DNA from 4 places in the Thalassotalea nanhaiensis genome. Region 3 is predicted to be linked to each of the others. Evidence: predicted binding sites of a transcription regulator. Region 3 holds the regulator's gene; each other region holds the start of a gene.

Region 1 (3,195 bases), 1.6 Mb from region 3:
TGTTGCTTCAGTTTGTTCAACATCGTTTTGCTCAACAACTTGCTCTTCAGTTGTATTTACTTCAGCTTCTGTTGCTGAAACGTCTTTATCAGTATTTGTTGACTCAGTAGTCATCGATAACTCCACAATATCATTTCGCCCAAGACAGGACTTATTTTTCATAATTGTGGTAATTATGGGGGCTTTATTAAAGGTTTCAAGGACATTTTTTAACTATTTGCTAATTGCGCTCTTTACAATAGGAAAAATGTCGGTAAAACTGCCATAATAAACAATATATTAGCGCTATTCGAATGAGTAAAATGTATAAAACGATAGGCCTTATCGGAAAACCCGAACATGAAGGCGCATTAGCGACTATCGCTGCCCTTCATCATTATTTAGAAGGCAATGACTATATCGTCATGATCGAAACATCGGTTGCCAATAAGTTAAATAAAGCAGATGCCCATACCTTTGATATTGTTGATATTGGCAAGCAGGCTGATTTAGCAATAGTTGTTGGCGGCGATGGTTATATGCTGGGGGCCGCACGAGTGTTATCCAGTTTCGACATTGCCGTGCTTGGTGTTAACCGTGGCAACTTGGGTTTTTTAACTGATTTATCACCAGATAACTTAATAGAACCTCTTGAAGCAATTCTTGACGGACGTTCTAAAACTGAGCAACGCTTTTTAATTCAGGCCGAAGTATATCGACATGGCCAATTAAAAAGCTCAAACAGTGCAATGAATGAAGCGGTACTGCATCCAGGAAAAGTTGCCAGTATGATGGAGTTTGCCGTTTATTTAGATGATGTATTCATGTTCTCGCAGCGCTCTGACGGTATTATTGTATCTACACCTACGGGTTCAACAGCATATTCAATGTCAGCTGGTGGCCCAATAATGACGCCAACCCTAAACGCCCTTTCGTTGGTGCCAATGTTTCCACATACACTGAGCTCTCGTCCTATTGTGGTTGATGGTGACAGTGAAATAAGACTGGTAGTAGCCACAAATAATCATGAAGAATTGCAAGTGAGTTGTGATGGTCATGTGATTTTGGCTGTGATGCCTGGCGACGAAATACGCATAAAAAAATGTAAATATACACTTCGTTTAGTCCACCCTCTCGATCATGACTACTTTAATGTTTTAAGAACAAAACTTAGTTGGGGCAATAAAGTTTATTAGCACATTAGGTAAAAGTAACAGTACTTTTACCTTCTCAACTTGTCGGCGCAGCATCATCCCTGAGCTCGCCGAATTGCTACCATCCATGGTAATTCGGCATACCTTCATCCCTGAGCTCGCCGAATTGGTACCATCCATGGTAATTCGGCATACCTTCATCCCTGAAGGTAATTTAAATTTGCATTCATAAATAAACACTGATAACTTTACTGTATAAATCAACAGTACTTATTTCATTAATCAATAATTGAGTGTGATCATGTTATTAAATTTAGCCATAAGAAACTTCGCCATCGTCAGCTTTGTTGAAATAGACTGGCACAAAGGCATGACCACCATCACAGGTGAAACCGGTGCTGGTAAATCCATTGCCATAGACGCATTAGGGTTGTGTTTAGGTAGTAGAGCATTAGCCAACACGGTTAGGCCAGGTACCAGTAAAGCTGAGCTAACTGCAACCTTTGACATTACCGATACCCCAAAAGCATTAAAGTGGCTTGCTACTCACGACTTACAACAAGATGATGAATGTATCGTAAGGCGAGTAATAAGCGCCGAAGGTCGCTCTAAAGCATACATAAATGGCAGTCCTGTGCCTTTAGCTCAATTAAAAAATCTTGGCCAATACCTATTAAATATTCATGGTCAGCATGATCATCAATTACTAATGAAAAACCAGGAACAACGTCAATTATTAGATGATTATGCGAATCATCAACAAATGTTAACTGAGCTTAAGTTTTACCAAAACCAGTGGCGTGAACTGAAAAGTGAACTAGAAATTCTTCAACAAAATAAACAACAACGACTTGCTCAACAACAGCTATTACAATACCAAGTTAAAGAACTTGATGAGTTTGCCTTGCAGGCGAATGAATTTACCCAACTGGAAGCCGATTTCAAGCGTAACAGTAATGCGCAGCAATTACTGATGCTTTCTGAACAATGCGTACAAGAAATATCAGCGGATGAGCAATTTAATCTTCTCAGTCAATTACAAAAAGCAACTGAACACTTAAATCAACTCGCAGAACTCGACCCCAGCGTTGATTCGATTGCAACATTAGTGAATGAAGCGAGAATACAATTTGAAGAAGCAAGCCATGATCTAATTGAGTATCAGCAAAGTATCGACTTGAACCCGCAAACATTTGCATTAATCGAAGAGCGTTACTCTACCGCAGTAGATTTAGCGAGAAAGCATAAAGTAGCGCCAGAAAGTCTGGATAGTTTTCACAGTGAAATTTGTAAAGAATTACATGCTATTGCATCTGATGATTCACGCCTTGAACTCATTCATGATGAAATGGATGCTTGTCTTTTGGCGTACAAAGAGCTCGCTTGCAAACTTAGAGCAAGCAGAATTAAAGCTGCAACCAAGCTGGAAAAAGCGATCACTAAGTCGATTAGACAATTGAATATGCCCGATGCAATATTTAAATTAGCGGTAGATGAAAAAGACATAAATGAGCCAACTGCACATGGTACGGATAATGTTGAGTTTTTAGTAAGTATGAATCCAGGGCAACCGGTAGAACCAATAGCCAAAGTTGCATCTGGTGGCGAGCTATCAAGAATAAGCTTAGCCATCCAAGTGATTTTAGCTGAAAAAATTGTCACTCCCACCCTAATATTTGATGAAGTTGATGTTGGGATAAGTGGACCTACAGCAGCCAAGGTAGGCCAGCAATTAAATAAACTTGGAGAATCTACACAAGTCATTTGTGTAACTCATCTGCCACAAGTAGCCAGTAAAGGGCACCAACAATTATTCGTAGCAAAGCTGAGCGACGGAAAACATACTCAAACCAGTGTTACAGAACTTAATCTTGATGCCAGAGCAAACGAAATAGCTCGTTTATTGGCAGGGGATGAAATAACAAAAACAAGTTTAGCGAATGCGAAGGAACTTTTAGCGGGTTAATTAATCTATAGTCTTAATCTTGAAAACTGCAGGATTTCATAGGAAGGTAAGAATAATTATGATAAATTTTGCAAATATATGACAAAAACCTTTAAT
Region 2 (3,195 bases), 1.2 Mb from region 3:
TGATGAGTCCATCTGAGTAGAGCTTGTTCAGCGTGTTGGCGATTAAAGTTAGTACCTGATTGAGCTAAGCCATCAAAAATATTTTCAACTGCTTGATTAAGGTGGGCAAGGCTGTGTTCTAATTCTTCACCTTCGTTAAGATTTTCGGTAAGAGCAACCAAGTGGTTGGTAATTCCCTGTGGCGCTGACACCACTACAGACACTGGCGATTGTAGGCTTTTATCTTTAATAATGTCACATACCGCGATAAAACGGCTGGCATTTGCTAATGATGAACCACCAAATTTAAGTACTCTCATTTTTCTTACTTCCTTAAAAAATTAAAACTGTTTTTTGTTTTAAAGGCCTTAAAACAAATAAGCCCGTGAACTTTGCAGGTCACGGGCTTCGAAAATATTATATTTTACACGTTAGCCAATGACCTCCATTCGAATTCGAATGGTGGTGGTTAGAATAATGATTGTGTGCATAATTATGTTCATGCCCTTACTCTGCCTCAGGCTAGAAACACTGTCAACCGCTAAATGACTGTAATTGTGTATAAAACATTTCTTAGATGGCAATATTTTAGAATAACTTATACCAATGAGATAAATTTCTACACTTCAGTTTTATTAATTTTCCCAATAAAGGTGCTGTTGGTGTTCTTTGAGCCAAGCTTTGGCTTGTTTGAAATTTGGATACAACTGAGAAACCAGTTGCCAGTAACGACTAGAATGATTTAGGTGGATGGTGTGGCAAAGTTCGTGAACAATTACATAATCAATGACTTCAACCGGCGCCATAACTAACAACCAATTAAGATTAATGCGCTGCTTTGCATCACAACTGCCCCATCGACTTTTGTAATAACGAATTTTTAATGATGCAGCGCTTAGCTTAGTGTGTTTGCATTGAGCCTCAAATCTATTACTAAGTAACTGTTTTGCTTCTTTTAAATACCAAGCATGAAGAGATTTTTTCACTTTAAGGCCAAGTTCAGCACTATCAGAACTTAGGTTTTTTAACTGGATAACTATCGTATTATCAATAATTGAAACATTGCCAGTATTAGCTTGCTCAATAAGCAATGCATATCTCTCTCCTTGATAATAGTAATACTCGCCAGTCTGATACTCTCTTACGCTTAAGCCTTCAACATGGTTGAGCTGCTCTGTAATTTTAAGCTGTAGCCATTGGGATTTTTCTTTAACTAAGTCATTAATGAATTGCTCTGCAAGCCTCATAGGCGCAAGTACTCTAACCTTGCCGCCTTTAACTTGTAAGCTTACCGTTTTACGCTTGCTACTACGAACAAGTTGATACTCAGGAGTTGGCAAAAATAAATCTACTCTTTGGTAGCACTTTTAGCTTTAACGCTTTTTGTTTTAGGCTTAGCTTTTGCGGTTTTAGGTTTATCAGCTGTTTCTTCAATAACCTCATCGACTTTAACCGCAGGTATTGCTGGCTTTGGTTTTGGCTTTTTAGCTTGTAGAGCTATAAGCACATCCTCGCGATGTTTGGCGATAAACACACTGATTTCTTCAATTTCTTTTTCAGCAAGCTCTAGTGATGATTGATCAAACAAATCGGACAGATTATCTGCCATATCGAGCATTTTGTCATACTCATCTGCAGCTTTCTTATCCATAAATGTTTCTACCTCCACCCCGTTGCGAATGACTACAAAACGACTTTCTACTGCCATTGTGATCCCTTTTATTTGTTGGCTAATGTTAGTGATATTAGCATTTATATTTATTTAAAACACTCAACTAGTGGGTATTTATCCAGTACTTTATCAGCTAAATTTAACCTTTAGCAAGAAAAACTTAAAAATAGTTAAAATTTCACCGCATGAAACCTGCCACTCAACGTGCAATATAATCCAATTTAACTGAATATTTATGCATGGATGTAAATAAATATTACAAGCTACACAAGTTAATAATTAAGATATTCAGGTAAGAGTACTGAATTTATTGCAGTTTTAGCGTTTGAAGGGGAAAAATCACTGAATAAATCAGTTACACCTAGCAATTTTTCATTAACAACTTTTATCGAAAAATAGGCAACTATTAAAGGGCAGCAGCAATTAACAACAAATTAACAATTTTAGCCAAATAAATAAAAGCCATTAGCCGGAGCAACATTATGAAAACTTTAACATCAGTAGCATTAGCAGGTTTAACATCAGTAACTTTATTAACAGCATTCACTACCAGTGCAGCGCCAATGAACCCTTATATGGAGTCAGCATTAATCAGTGTATGTAAATCAGCACAAAGCAACGATTTACTAGATATGCGTAAAACCATTAAAAGCCATCGTTTGTCAGAAAAAACAGTTGCACTAAAAGTTGTGTGTAATGGCGAAGACATTATCAGCTTTGCAGAAAATAGCGGAGCGGATAGAACTGCTAATCATTTAGAAAAACGTCTTGGTGATAGTTCAATTGTCGATATCGCACAAGTATATGCTGTTAATTTCTAATCCTAGTTTTATAAAATCTAACCAGTTTAAACAGTCAGTACCTTCCCCCTTAGGGTGCTGGCTGTTTCACTTCTAACAACTATTTATAAAGTATAATCAACTAAATTTACGCATTACAGAAAGCGGCAGTATAGGTAATACATAACGCATCACTGCCCATGGCCAACTTGGTACAAAAGCAACACCAACCTCTTTTTCAATCGCCTTTACTATCGCCTTACAGCCAGTATCCGCATCAACACTAAACGGTTGTTTTTTAGTGGCATGGGATATTTCAGTGCGAATGTAACCAGGATGAATGGTGGTGGCCTTAATCGGCGTTTTAAGTAGATCAATGCGTATTCCTTCAGTAAGTGAGGCTAATCCAGCTTTTGTCGCCGCATAGACATTAAAAGCTCCCCTGAAGCCTTTTTGTGAGCTCACTGAAGATATTGTCACCAAGTGACCAAAGTTTTGCTCTCTAAATATTTCAAGTGCCGCTTCACATTGAGCTAAAGCTGCAACAAAATTTGTCATAGCAGTTGCTTTATTAGCTTCGAAATAGCCAGTGCCCAGTGAAGCTCCTTTACCAATTCCTGCATTAACGATCACACGATCAATATTACCAAATTGCTGTTTAGCATCTTTAAATACCTTAAATACTTGCTCATGGTCATTTACATCAAGTTCAACTATACACACTTGTATTGTTGAATTAATACTTTCAAGCTCTGTCTTTAATTG
Region 3 (3,195 bases):
GTACTGGCCAAGATAGTAAAAAGTAAAACAGTGCTCTCATGGGTAAAAAACTCAGAATAAAAAGTAAAATTTCAGAATTATCGTAATTCTAGCATTAATGGTACAAGTTGTTCTATAGAGACATTTTTAAGCATTTATTTATTAACAAGATTAATTATTTTAAACATTTGCATGTTAAACCTAAGACTCGTACCAATTGCCATCAGGATCGCCCGGAAAAACACCAAGGTTTTCACCATGGCTTTGGTAACCTAATAAACGGCGTATATTTTCAGGATAGCTGTCGACCGTTTTTCGAGGAATAGTTAAATATTGATTTTCTTCCTGCCTTAGCCAGCCCAGGCTATACGTAGTGATTAACCCGGAACGAGCCGCTTGGCTGTTATTGGCACCACCACCATGTATGGTTGAACCAAGATAAAGCAGTACCGATCCTTTTGGCATAACCGCCTGAGTAATATCAGAGGCTTTTACATCTTCAATCTCGCGAAGATCCTGACTCCCTGGCACCACGCGAGTAGCACCGTTCTCTAGGGTAAAATCGTCCAGCGCCCACATTGCGGCAATTTGGAACTCAACATCAGGAATGCGAATGGGATAAAAATCATCATCACGATGCAGCACCTGATCGGCTTCACCCGGCAAAATCTCTATCGCAGTAGAGCTTCCTATGCGATAACACTCACAATGGCGTTTTAGTATGTTATCAGCAACGTCTTTGACTAATGGGTGGGCAATAAGCTCGGCAGCAGATCGAGATAACCCCAGTATGCCACTCAATCTCAGTGTTTTATAACCGTTAAAATCGTTCTCAAATAAATGCCCTTCTCGGTCAAAGGCTGCTCTAAATTCAGCTTTGACATTATCAATAAGCTCATCAGGTGCCTGATGCTTGACGATAACACCGCCGTCTTTTAACAGGGCCTGGATAATATCTGTTGTTTTCTCTGATGTATTAAAAATCTGCATTTCAGGCTGCCTTGTTGTTATACCTATTGCTTGAAAAATAATTTAAAACAATAAGCATTATTTAAACTGAATTAAATTTAACTCTAAACTGGATCACACAAAATTCAACCTTTTTAAGGATTTACAGTTGCGTTTATTTTGTGGCTGTATATACTGACAGTTACTGTACAGATAAACAGGTTCAAAAATAATTATGCGCCCTCTTACTGCTCGACAAGAACAAATATTTGGCTTCATTAAAGAAAAGCTAAGCGAAACCGGTATGCCGCCAACACGTGCTGAAATAGCAACATTTTTTGGTTTTAAGTCAGCGAATGCTGCCGAAGAACATTTAAAGGCATTGGCGAAAAAAGGTTTTATTGAAATGCTACCGGGCACTTCTCGTGGCATTCGCTTAGCTGAAGAACACGTTGAAGAAGAAGGGTTGCCTTTAATTGGTCGCGTTGCTGCTGGTGAGCCAATACTGGCACAAGAACATGTTGAAGAGCACTACAAAATTGATGGTAGCTTATTTCACCCTGCAGCAGACTATTTACTGCGTGTGAACGGTGAAAGCATGAAAGATATTGGTATTCTTGATGGCGATTTATTAGCGGTTCATCAAACTACAGACATTAATAATGGCCAAGTTGTAGTTGCTCGCGTTGAAGACGATGTAACGGTAAAACGCTATAAACGCGAAGGTAATGTCGTATATTTACACGCTGAAAATGAAGATTTTTCACCAATAGTTGTAGACTTAACTAGTCAAAATTTTAATATTGAAGGCATTGCTGTTGGTGTTATTCGCAACGCTGACTGGATGTAGTCTGCCGCCCCTTTAGCAGTATAAAAAATAACCAATAAATAATGGCTAAATTATGTACTTAATTTAGCCATTTTCTTTTCTTCCCATCCCTTTGTTTTAGCCTAACTCATTCAAATTTAGTAGTATTTACTCTAGCTACTTTTAATTAATTAATTTAACTTTTTTATAACAAAGCACTAGACCTTGTTTAAAAATTAAGTAATTCTAGAGTGGATAATATACAAATATTACGCTGTAGACTCCCTACCCCATTCATCGATGTAGGTTTTTTACGTAACACAATAATAAAAATAAATTACGGAAATTAGAGACATCGAATTAAGATGTATCTTGTCACTTATTTCTGTATTTTCTTGGCTAAAAAAAGCAGAGGAGATGTCGAGTGAAGAGACGTAACCTGGGTTGGCTGTTGTTGGGAAGCTTACTTTCCAGTTCAGCTTGGGCAGAATCGCAATTAAATTTGACCAAAGGTGTGACTGATGTCAGCCAAAATGTCTATGAATTGCATATGTTGGTAATGTGGATTTGTACGGTAATAGGTGTCGTGGTATTTGGCGCTATGTTCTGGTCAATGATATTCCACCGCAAATCTAAAGGGGCAAAACCAGCCTCATTTCATGAAAGCACCAAAGTTGAAATTCTTTGGACCGCTATTCCTATTTTAATTCTTATCGGTATGGCATGGCCTGCAACTACGACTTTAATTGACATGGAAGATAACAGTAATTCTGATATCACCGTGCAAGTGACTGGTTCGCAGTGGAAATGGCATTATAAGTATTTTGATCAAGGCATTGAATTTTATAGTGTTTTATCTACACCAAAATCTCAATTTGATAACCGAGATGGTGACAATGGCGAGAAATGGTCAAATGAAAATTATCTTTTAGAAGTAGATAAGCCATTAGTTATACCAGTGAATCGCAAGGTTCGTTTCTTAATAACTTCTGATGACGTTATTCACTCTTGGTGGGTACCAGCATTTGCGGTTAAACAAGATGCTAACCCAGGCTTTATTAATGAAGCTTGGACCAAAGTGAATGAACCTGGCATTTATCGCGGCCAATGTGCTGAGCTTTGTGGTAAAGATCACGGTTACATGCCTATTGTTGTTGATGTTCGCTCTGAAGTTGATTACGAGCTATGGGTTAATGAGCAAAAAATTGCCATGACTAAAGCCGCAGAGGCCGAAGCACAATCGCTTACCGCTAAACTTCCAATGGAAGAGCTAATGGCATTAGGTGAGCAAACATATGCAGCACACTGTGCGGCGTGTCACCAACCAACAGGTTTAGGTTTACCACCAGCATTCCCTGCGCTTAAGGGCAGTGAACTAGCAACGGCTCCAAGCAAACTTGGCGAGCACATTGATGTGGTATTCAATGGTCGTTCAGGTACTGGTATGCAAGGCTACGGTA
Region 4 (3,195 bases), 630 kb from region 3:
CCTCTGAGCATAATTGTAATTGCTCAATAAACGGCGCTAGCAGATCAAATAATTCATCGTATAAACGTTTTTCTAATGCGAGATAGCGGCTTTGTGCCGTAAGCACCTTCTCTTCATGAGATTTAAGTTCTTCGGTGACAAAGCGTTCATTATTTTTAAGTGTCTGCCTGCGAATATACTCAACAGGTACCTCGTTTGACTGACTACGGCTGATCTCTATATAAAACCCATGAACTCGGTTATAGCCCACTTTAAGTGTACTAATGCCGGTTTTATCACGCTCTCGTTGTTCTAATTCGGCTAAGAAGTTACTTGCACCTTGGCTTAAATTTCTGAGTTCATCCAACTCACTATTGTAGCCAGGCGCTAACACACCTCCATCTCTGATCAGAACAGGCGGATTCTCAATAATGGCATTGGTTAACAATTCATGTAATTGCGGAATAGGGCGGCTTACTTTCGCAAGTTGCTGCATATAAGACTGGTTGTTTAACAACAACAGCTGGTTTAACTCAGGCAATAAACCTAATGCATTACGTAAGCGAGCAAAATCTCTTGGTCTTGCACTGCGAAGCGCAATACGGGCAATAATTCGTTCTATATCCCCGATGCCTTTAATGGTATCAAAAATGTCTACTTGAATATCTTCATCAATAATTGCAGCAATTGCATTTTGACGGTTCTCTAGTGCTTCAATGTTTCTTAATGGAAAGTGCAACCAGCGCTTTAAAAGTCGAGAGCCCATTGGCGATGCTGTTTTATCTAAAACTGATGCTAAGGTATTATCACTACCACCAGAAAGGTTTTGAGTTAGCTCTAAATTTTTACGTGTTGCAGCATCTAAAATGACACCTTGGGCATAAGCTTCCGCTTTAATACTTCTGATGTGCGGTAATTCACTGCGTTGAGTATCTTTAACATATTGCAGTAAACAACCCGCAGCGGCTAGGCCGTAATGATAGTCTTCAACACCAAAACCAACGAGCTCTTTGGTACCAAATTGCTTATTTAAAATTTTAACCGCTGTATCAAGATCGTATTCCCAGTCAGGTCGGCGTCTCTTTCCTTTGATATGTTCGATTAAGTCGAGATATTCAAAAGATTCAGGGTAAAGTAATTCAGCAGGAGATAATCGTTGTAATTCTGCTTGTAATTGCTCTTCGCTATTAGGCTGGCACACAACAAAGCGACCACTACTCATGTCTAAGTAGGCAATACCGAATTTTTCTTGCATGGCAATAATAGAAACAAGTAAATTGTCTTGTTTATCTTCTAATAATGCCTCATCTGAAATCGTACCCGGAGTAACGATACGTACCACTTTACGTTCAACTGGGCCTTTACTGGTAGCCGGATCGCCAATTTGTTCACAAATAGCAACTGACTCGCCCATATGTACTAAACGAGCAAGGTAGTTTTCAACTGCATGATATGGAACACCAGCCATCGGAATTGCATTACCACCAGTTTTACCTCTCGCAGTTAGAGATATATCTAAAAGCTCTGAGGCTTTTTTAGCATCATCAAAAAACAACTCGTAAAAGTCGCCCATTCGATAAAACACCAAAATATGCTTAAATTCTGATTTAATTTTTAAATATTGGCGCATCATAGGAGTGTGGTTAGATTGCGCAAAAAGATCGTCTGTCATTTATTAGCTTTTGTATTTATTAAAGTTATTTTGAGATCGGCAAATTAATTGAAAAATAGATAAAATAGGCCGTGATTCATAGCGTATATGGATGGTAAAATATTATGACTCGAAGCGCAAAGCAAGATATCACTTTTTACCAATCTAATTAACCAATAAAACTACTGTATAAAAAAGGGCATTATAAAACATAACTACTGTATAAACATTGTTAGTTCTAATTTTAAAAGCTTAGGATAAAAACTTTTAATTATACAAAGTTATTTAGTATCAATTGGTTATAGGTTGCTTTTGTTCGATTTATAAAAAAATATTAATTAATGGTTGATACTGTACGATTATACAGTATACTAATTCCATAACTACTGGATAAATAGAAAAACACTGGAGATTTTAATGGACGCAAATAAAGAAAAGGCTTTATCAGCAGCCCTAGGACAAATTGAACGCCAATTCGGTAAAGGTTCAATTATGAAGCTGGGTGATAACCGTAGCATGGACGTAGAAACTATTTCTACTGGTTCGCTTGCGTTAGACGTTGCACTTGGTGCGGGTGGTTTGCCAATGGGACGTGTTGTTGAAATCTATGGTCCAGAATCAAGTGGTAAAACAACGCTTACACTAGAAGTAATTGCTGAAGCGCAACGCAATGGTAAAGTATGTGCGTTCGTTGATGCCGAGCATGCCCTTGACCCAATTTATGCTGAAAAGCTTGGTGTAAACATTAATGAGTTATTGGTTTCGCAACCAGATACTGGTGAACAAGCGTTAGAAATTGTTGATATGTTAAGCCGCTCTGGTGCTGTTGACGTAATCGTAGTCGACTCTGTTGCAGCTCTTACACCTAAAGCTGAAATTGAAGGCGATATGGGCGATAGCCACATGGGTCTACAGGCTCGTATGTTGTCACAAGCAATGCGTAAGCTTACAGGTAACCTTAAGCAATCTAATACAATGCTTATTTTTATTAACCAGATCCGTATGAAGATCGGTGTAATGTTTGGAAACCCTGAAACCACCACTGGTGGTAATGCGTTGAAGTTCTATGCATCAGTTCGTTTAGATATTCGTCGTATCGGTGCGGTTAAAGAAGGTGATGAAATCACCGGTAATGAAACACGAGTTAAAGTGGTTAAAAACAAAATTGCCCCTCCATTTAAACAAGCTGAATTCCAAATATTATACGGTCAAGGTATTAATAGTTTAGGTGAGTTAATCGACCTTGGTGTTAAGCACAAAATGGTAGAAAAAGCGGGTGCATGGTATAGCTGTATGGGCGAACGTATCGGCCAAGGTAAAGCAAATGCGACCAAATACCTTGTAGAAAACCCTGCAATGGCAAAAGAGTTAGACGCTAAATTACGTGGCTTATTACTTACTGCCGCTAAAGATACTGAAGAAGAAGCAGTAGCTGAAACTGAATAGTATTCAAACAGCTCACTATGATTAATAAAACCCGCTCAATTGAGCGGGTTTTTTACTTCAGGGACGAAGTAATGCCAACCTGACAGGGATGTTACAAGGTTGGCTCACTTCAGGGACGA

The links. The regulator LexA, encoded in region 3, represses DNA repair genes until DNA is damaged. The targets are predictions, from matches to a motif close to TACTGTATNNNNATACAGTA.
Region 1: the regulator LexA is predicted to act here: its motif matches at 1,383-1,402, upstream of recN (DNA repair protein RecN).
Region 2: the regulator LexA is predicted to act here: its motif matches at 1,756-1,775, upstream of RI845_RS15220 (YebG family protein).
Region 4: the regulator LexA is predicted to act here: its motif matches at 1,980-1,999, upstream of recA (recombinase RecA).

What each region holds. Positions count from the first base shown of each region.
Region 1 is NZ_CP134146.1:3,059,194-3,062,388, forward strand. It holds gene grpE (nucleotide exchange factor GrpE) at 1-114, opposite strand, end outside; gene nadK (NAD(+) kinase) at 294-1,175, shown strand; gene recN (DNA repair protein RecN) at 1,435-3,099, shown strand.
Region 2 is NZ_CP134146.1:3,510,191-3,513,385, forward strand. It holds gene thrA (bifunctional aspartate kinase/homoserine dehydrogenase I) at 1-299, opposite strand, end outside; gene RI845_RS15215 (M48 family metallopeptidase) at 615-1,319, opposite strand; gene RI845_RS15220 (YebG family protein) at 1,328-1,687, opposite strand; gene RI845_RS15225 (DUF3718 domain-containing protein) at 2,134-2,472, shown strand; gene RI845_RS15230 (SDR family oxidoreductase) at 2,569-3,195, opposite strand, start outside.
Region 3 is NZ_CP134146.1:382,342-385,536, reverse strand. It holds gene plsB (glycerol-3-phosphate 1-O-acyltransferase PlsB) at 1-40, opposite strand, end outside; gene RI845_RS01825 (phytanoyl-CoA dioxygenase family protein) at 181-969, opposite strand; gene lexA (transcriptional repressor LexA) at 1,163-1,777, shown strand; gene coxB (cytochrome c oxidase subunit II) at 2,160-3,195, shown strand, end outside.
Region 4 is NZ_CP134146.1:1,014,516-1,017,710, forward strand. It holds gene mutS (DNA mismatch repair protein MutS) at 1-1,651, opposite strand, end outside; gene recA (recombinase RecA) at 2,042-3,076, shown strand.